2 regions of the Arthrobacter sp. NPDC097144 genome follow, and region 2 is predicted to be linked to the other one. Evidence: riboswitches for the same ligand, from Rfam matches in the RefSeq annotation. Region 2 holds a riboswitch; the other holds the start of a gene.

Region 1 (3,393 bases), 420 kb from region 2:
CCGTTCCATTGGAACCCGCGAGGATCTTGAGGTGCTGAAAGCGGAAAAGGCCTTGGCCCGTCGGGACAATGCACTCCGTGCCGGACAGGCCGAGTCGACAAAGGGAGCAAACTCATGATGAGCATTTTTCTGGTCCTCGTGGCCGTCATGCTGTCCCTCGCGGCTGCCGGCGCCATTTTCCGGATTGCCCGGGGGCCTTCCATCCTTGACCGGGTACTGGCAGCGGACGTGCTCTTGACGATTGTGGGAGCGGCGCTGGCCACGGAGATGATCGTGGAGCGCAACCTGGATTACCTGGCGCTGCTGGTCTCGATCTCCCTGATTGGCTTCATCGGCTCCGTCACCGTTGCCCGCTTTGTTACGGACCGGAGGTAGCCCGTGAGCCAGGAACTGAATGATTTGATCGTGGGAATCCTGATGACGGGCGGGGCGCTGATGTCCCTTGCCGCCGCCATCGGACTGATGCGGTTTCCGGACCTGATGAGCCGCATGCATGCGGCCTCCAAACCGCAGGTGCTGGGCCTGCTGCTGTTCCTGCTGGCCATGGCCGTGCAGTTCGAGAGCTGGTCGCTGCTGCCGGTGCTGGCGGTGTGCTGGCTGTTCATGATCCTCACCGCGCCGGTCTCCGCGCACATGGTCGGCCGGGCCGGCTACCGCACCAAGCACCTGCGCCCGGAGCTGCTCAGCATCGACGAGCTGGATGACGTTGTGGGCCGTGCCCAGGAACTGCTGATCCAGGCCAGGACGGACAGTACCGAGGACGACGGAGCCGGGGAAGACCCGCTGGTGGATGATGATCCCGGGGCACCGGCCGGGGAAAGCTCGCTGGATGATGACGTCCAGTCGGCTGCCGGACTAGGCCCGGATACAGCACAGGGCGCCCGCCGCCCGGGAGGAAATCCCGAGGGCTGAGCGCCCTGTGGTGAAGTTGGTGCTCCCTAGACGACGTCCGGCGTCTTCTGGTAACGCTGGATGGCGCGCTGCGTGCCGCGGTTGGTCAGGACACGGATAGCCTGGCTGACCGCGCCGGATACGACGGCGAAGATCACCGCGGTACGGAGGTTGACGTCCAGCACGCCGTCCTTGTCCCGGGGCGGTTCGTTGCCTGTCACCTTGGTCCAGACGAAGTCCAGGATTTTCGCGGACAGAATGCCCGCGCCAATGCTTGCGCCGGTACCAAGCAGTTTCAGGATCAGGTTCATGGATGCTCCTAGTTGTGGGGGCCGTTTCCCTAACCCTACCCGCCGGGCCGCCCAAAATGGTTTGCCCGTGTGTAGAGTGGGGAACGCAAAACATACGACAGGGGAGCGCCCTCCCCGCCCGTGCCTCGGCACGATGCGGGAAGACCAAGGCGCTGAGAGTGCGGACAACCGCAGACCCTCGAACCTGATCCGGTTAGTACCGGCGCTAGGGAGTCGAGATCTCACGGGATCTCACGGCAATCCGTCGTGGGCAGTCCCTCCCCTCCTGTTCCTCAGGAGGTTTTTTCATGCAGCAGAATATGTCCCCGGCATCATCTTCCCGCCGGCAGAATTCACCGTGGCGGCGTCCGTGGCGCGTGGTCGACATTGTGGTGGCCTCCGTGCTCGCTGTGGCCGTCGGCGTCATTTTCTGGGCCTGGTCCTTGGCCTACAACGGCGTGGAAGTTGTGTTCCTGGCCTTTCCGCCGCTCGGTGGCCTGTACTCCGGCGGCTGGCTGATCGCCGGGGTCCTCGGTGCTTTAATCATCCGCAAGCCCGGAGCCGCCATCTATTGCGAGGTTCTCGCCGCTGCGGTGTCAGGCGTGCTGGGAACCCAGTTTGGCCTTTCGGTGCTGTTGTCCGGATTCGTCCAGGGGCTGGGCGCGGAGCTGGTATTCCTCGCTTTCCTGTATGTCCGGTACACCCTGCCCGTGGCAATGCTGGCCGGCCTGGTGTCCGGAGTGTTCCTGGGGGTCAGCGAGAACATCCTCTACCGTCCTGAATGGGCGCTGCAGTGGCAGGCGCTCTACGTGCTCTTCGCGGCTGTCTCCGGCGCTGTCCTGGCCGGGGTGTTGTCCTGGCTTGCCGCCCGGGCGCTGGCGCGGACCGGTGTCCTGGCTCCGTTCGCTTCGGGACGGGCAGCTGACGCGGGCTCCAATGCCCGGTCGTAACCCATCTTCGTCCCCGGTGTCCGCCCTGCCGTCCCCCGTGCCGTCCCCCGTGACCGTGCGGGCACGCGACTACGGGTGGCGGCATGCCGGACGCAGCACCCCCGCGATCTCGGGATTGACCCTGGACATTGAACCGGGCGAAAAGGTGCTCCTGCTCGGAGCCTCCGGCGCCGGGAAGTCCACGTTGCTGCATGCCCTGGCCGGTGTACTCGGCGAGGGCTCCGGACCGGACGCGGCGGGAGAGGAACAGGGCAGCCTCACCCTGGACGGGGTTGCGCCGCTGCAGGCCCGCGGCCGGGCCGGACTGGTGCTGCAGGATCCCGAGTCCCAGCTGGTGCTCTCCCGGGTGGGGGACGAAGTTGCCTTCGGCGCGGAAAATCTCCGGGTGCCGCCGCAGGAGATTTGGCAGCGGGTGCGGACAAGCCTGGACGACGTCGGACTGCGGGTACCGCTGCACCATTCCACTGCCGCCCTCTCCGGCGGGCAGAAGCAGCGCCTGGCCCTGGCCGGAGTGCTGGCCATGCAGCCGGGCCTGCTGCTGCTCGATGAGCCCACAGCCAACCTCGATCCGGACGGGGTGACGGAAGTCCGTGCCGCCGTCGAACGGGTGCTGGCGCGCACCGGTGCAACGCTGATTGTGGTGGAACACCGGGTAGCGGTGTGGGCGGACGTTGTGGACCGGGTGGTGGTTTTGGCGGCCGACGGCGGAATACTCGCCGACGGTCCGCCGTCACAGGTGCTGGCAGATCCCGGCCACCGGGAGCGGTTGTCCGCTGCCGGGGTCTGGCTTCCGGGATCAGCGCCCGCCGTGAGCGCTCCGCGTCCGCAGGAACCGGGGGCAGCGCTGCTGGAAGCCCGCGGCCTCGGAGCCGGGCGCAGCAAACGCGCCCCTGCCGTGGTGGCAGGCGTGGACCTGATGCTGCGCGCCGGGACATCGCTGGGAATCACCGGCCCCAACGGGGCGGGCAAATCCACGCTGGCCCTCACGCTGGGCGGGTTGTTGAAACCCGTTTCCGGCACCCTGCACGCAACACCGGCGCTTTCCGGTTCCGCCGGAGCGGACCCGGGACGTTGGAAATCCACTGAGCTGGTGACCCGGATCGGAACCGTTTTCCAGGAACCCGAACATCAGTTCCTGACCGGGACCGTCCGCGGTGAACTGGCATTCGGGCCCCGCCGCGCCGGAATGCCGGAAGCCGCGACGGAGGACATCGTAGAATCCCTGGCCGGCCGGCTGCGGCTCACCGCGCTGCTGGACGCCA
Region 2 (3,393 bases):
GTGTAAGTAACTAACAGGGATATACCAACTGTTGCAAAACACTTTCGGAAAGAACTGCTTCACCGTTATCGTTTCCCCAAAACCTAAGGAGTGTCCGTGCCCGTAGACCCCGCCCGGCTCTGTGCAGAACTCATCCGTTTCGACACCTCGAACTTCGGGGAGGGCAAGAGCAACGGGGAACGGGACGCCGCGGAGTACATCCTGAACCTGCTGACCAAGGCTGGTTACGATGCCGTGCTGCTGGGCCCCGAACCGGACCGCAGCTCAGTGGTGGTGCGGGTTTGGGGCACGGATTCTTCCCTGCCCGGGCTGCTGGTGCACGCTCACCTGGACGTGGTGCCGGCCGAGCCCGAGCAATGGAGCATGGACCCTTTCGCCGGCACTGTCCGGGACGGTTACATCTACGGCCGCGGCGCTGCAGACATGAAGGACATGGTGGCCATGACCCTGGCCACGCTGCTGAACTGGGCAGAGGCGGGGGTCCGTCCGAGGCGGGACATCGTTGTGGCTTTCGTGGCGGATGAGGAGGACAAGGGCGACTACGGCGCTCTTTGGCTGGCCGCGGAGCATCCGGAACTTTTCGCGGGCGTGGAAGCCGCAATCGGGGAATCCGGGGGCCACGCCACCCTTCTGGAGGCAGTGGACGGTTCTGAGGTCCGGCTCTATCCGATTGCTGCCGGTGAGCGGGGCACCCTCCACATCAGGGTCCGTGCGGAGGGAGTTTCCGGCCACGGATCCCGGCCCGTTCCGGTCAATGCCGTACAGAACCTGATCAATGCCCTCCAGCGTGTGGGCAGCTATTCCTGGCCGCTGGTCCTCACCCCGGTGGTCCGCCGGTACATCGAGGAGACGACGGCGGCCCTGGGATTCTCTGCGGACCTGGGCTCGGACGCCGGTGTGGAAGCTGCCATCGACGCCATGGGCGAGGCCGGAACGGTGGCCGGCGTGACGGTCCGCTGCTCCTCCACGCCCACAGTGCTGCGGGCCGGCTACAAGGTGAACGTGATCCCCGGAGTGGCGGAAGCCGACGTCGATATCCGCTGCCTTCCCGGCACCGAGGAGGACACCCTGGCCACCGTTCGGGAGCTGCTGGGGGACACGGTAAGCACCACTTTCCTCTCGCACCAGCCGCCGGTGCAGTCGCCGGTCGACTCCCCGTGGTTCGAGGCGATGCGCGGGGCACTGCTCCGCCACGATCCGCAGGCCGTTGTGGTGCCCATGTGCATGGGCGGCGGAACGGATGCCAAGGCCTTTGCTCCGCTGGGAATCCACTGCTACGGGTTCGCGCCCCTGGCCACGGATCCGGAAGGGCGCAGCATCCAGGGCGTCCACGGAGTGGACGAACGGATTCCGGTTGCCGCCGTGCAGGGAGGCCAGCAGGTCCTTCAGGACTTCCTGACCGGAGTCTGAGCCGCTGCACCCGGCCGGGCACTTCCTCCTCCTCCGTCTTTCCGGCACGCCGAGCGGGGGGTGTGTGCTTCCGGCGGCCGGCTGGCATAGAGTCTTCTGCAGTGACACGGGGTGCCGACAGGCTGAGATGAAACCCGTTGAACCTGATCTAGTTCGAACTAGCGAAGGGATGTCGCGGATGACTATTCGCCTGACACCGTTAACCGTTTCCACCCTCCTGGCGCGCCTGCGCGCCGAACCGCCGTTGGTGCAGTGCCTGACCAACGCCGTGGTGACAAATTTCACCGCGAACGTTTTGCTGGCCCTGGGCGCCGCGCCGGCCATGACTGACATTCCGGGAGAGGCCGGGCCGTTCGCCCGGGTGGCCTCCGGTGTGCTGATCAACCTGGGCACTCCGCATGAGGAACAGCGCCGGGCAATGCTGGAGGCCGCCGCGGCAGCCAATGATGCCGGCACGCCCTGGGTGCTGGACCCGGTGGCCGTGGGCAACCTTCCGGTGCGCACGGCTTTGGCCGCGGAACTGCTGGCACTGCGGCCAACCGCTATCCGCGGCAACGCCTCCGAAATCATTGCGCTGGCGGGACTGGGTTCCGGCGGCCGCGGCGTGGACTCCACCGACGATCCGGAAAGCGCCCTTCCGGCAGCGCTCCTGCTGGCTGAAAAACACGGATCCGTCGTCGCTGTCTCCGGCCCCACTGATGTGATCACGGACGGCGTGCAGACCGTGCGTGTCAGCAACGGCGATGCCCTGCTGACACGGGTCACCGGCGGCGGATGCGCGTTGGGAGCGGTCACTGCCGCCTTCCTCGCCGTGGCTGACGACGGCGGAGCGCTGGCGGCAGTTGCCGCCGCCACCGCCGTGTACACAGTGGCTGCGGAACCGGCAGCCGAAGCCGCCGCCGGGCCGGGAAGCTTTGCGGCCGGATTCCTTGATGCCCTGGCCGCCCTCGGAGAACAGGACCTGAAGCAGCGGCTGGTGAGCGCATGAAGGCCGGAGTAGTTGACGTGTCCCGGTCCCGGGAGCGCGTGCGAAGCAGCGGCATTTACCTGGTGACGGACACGGTTCTTTGCGGGCCGCGCGGCGTCGTCGAGACCGTCAGGGCCGCAGTGGCAGGCGGCGTGGAAACAATCCAGGTACGGGAAAAGAATGCCTCGGCAGCCGATTTTTACGCCCTGGTCCTTGCTGTTGCCGAAGCCGCAGGAGACCGGGCCACCGTACTGGTGGATGACCGGGTGGACATCTATCTGGCGGCCCGGGCCGTCCGCGCCGGAGTGCACGGAGTCCACGTGGGCCAAAGCGACCTGCCCGCCGAACTGGTGCGCACGCTCGTGGGCCCGGACGCCGTCGTCGGCCTGACCGCCAACACCGCAGAGCATCTGGAAGCGCTCGCGGCGCTGCCGCCGGGAACCGTGGATTACCTCGGAACCGGGGTCATCCGGCCCACCCGCACCAAAGCAAATCATCCGAAGCCGCTGGGAATCAGCGGATTCACCGAGTTCGCGGCGCGGGCAACGCTGCCGGTGGTGGCCATTGGCGGCATCGTGCGCGAGGACGTCGGTGCGTTAAGGGCGGCCGGTGCCACCGGAGCCGCCGTGGTATCGGCCATTTGCGCAGCCGCCGATCCGCAGGCTGCAGCCGCGGAGCTGGTCCGCGCCTGGCACGCGGGGAGTCCGGCATGAGCGCCGGCAGGATCCCGCGGATTCTCAGCATCGCCGGCACCGATCCCACCGGCGGCGCCGGAATCCAGGCCGACCTGAAGTCCATCGCGGCCGCCGGCGGGTACGGCATGGCCGTTGTCACCGCGCTGGTCGCGCAGAACACCCGGGGCGTGCGGTCGGTGCACACCCCTCCCGTCGCTTTCCTGCGCGAACAGCTGGAGGCAGTGAGCGACGACGTCGGGATCGACGCCGTCAAGATTGGCATGCTTGGCAGCGCGGACGTGATTCAGGCGGTGGACGACTGGCTGGCTGCCCTGGAAGTTC

What was found. A riboswitch is a leader RNA that binds a small molecule or an ion and turns the genes downstream of it on or off. The one in region 2 is predicted to bind thiamine pyrophosphate.
Region 1: it holds a riboswitch for thiamine pyrophosphate, as region 2 does, so the genes downstream of both, ACIQXM_RS09870 (ECF transporter S component) here and thiM (hydroxyethylthiazole kinase) in region 2, are expected to answer to the same signal.

Annotation. Positions count from the first base shown of each region.
Region 1 covers NZ_JBIWDW010000003.1:586,276-589,668, forward strand. Annotated here, with positions in the region: gene ACIQXM_RS09850 (Na+/H+ antiporter subunit E) at 1-118, shown strand, start outside; gene ACIQXM_RS09855 (monovalent cation/H+ antiporter complex subunit F) at 115-375, shown strand; gene mnhG (monovalent cation/H(+) antiporter subunit G) at 379-912, shown strand; gene ACIQXM_RS09865 (DUF4235 domain-containing protein) at 939-1,202, opposite strand; TPP riboswitch at 1,292-1,431, shown strand; gene ACIQXM_RS09870 (ECF transporter S component) at 1,490-2,131, shown strand; gene ACIQXM_RS09875 (ABC transporter ATP-binding protein) at 2,118-3,393, shown strand, end outside.
Region 2 covers NZ_JBIWDW010000003.1:162,237-165,629, reverse strand. Annotated here, with positions in the region: gene ACIQXM_RS07775 (M20/M25/M40 family metallo-hydrolase) at 97-1,410, shown strand; TPP riboswitch at 1,508-1,597, shown strand; gene thiM (hydroxyethylthiazole kinase) at 1,580-2,398, shown strand; gene thiE (thiamine phosphate synthase) at 2,395-3,090, shown strand; gene ACIQXM_RS07760 (bifunctional hydroxymethylpyrimidine kinase/phosphomethylpyrimidine kinase) at 3,087-3,393, shown strand, end outside.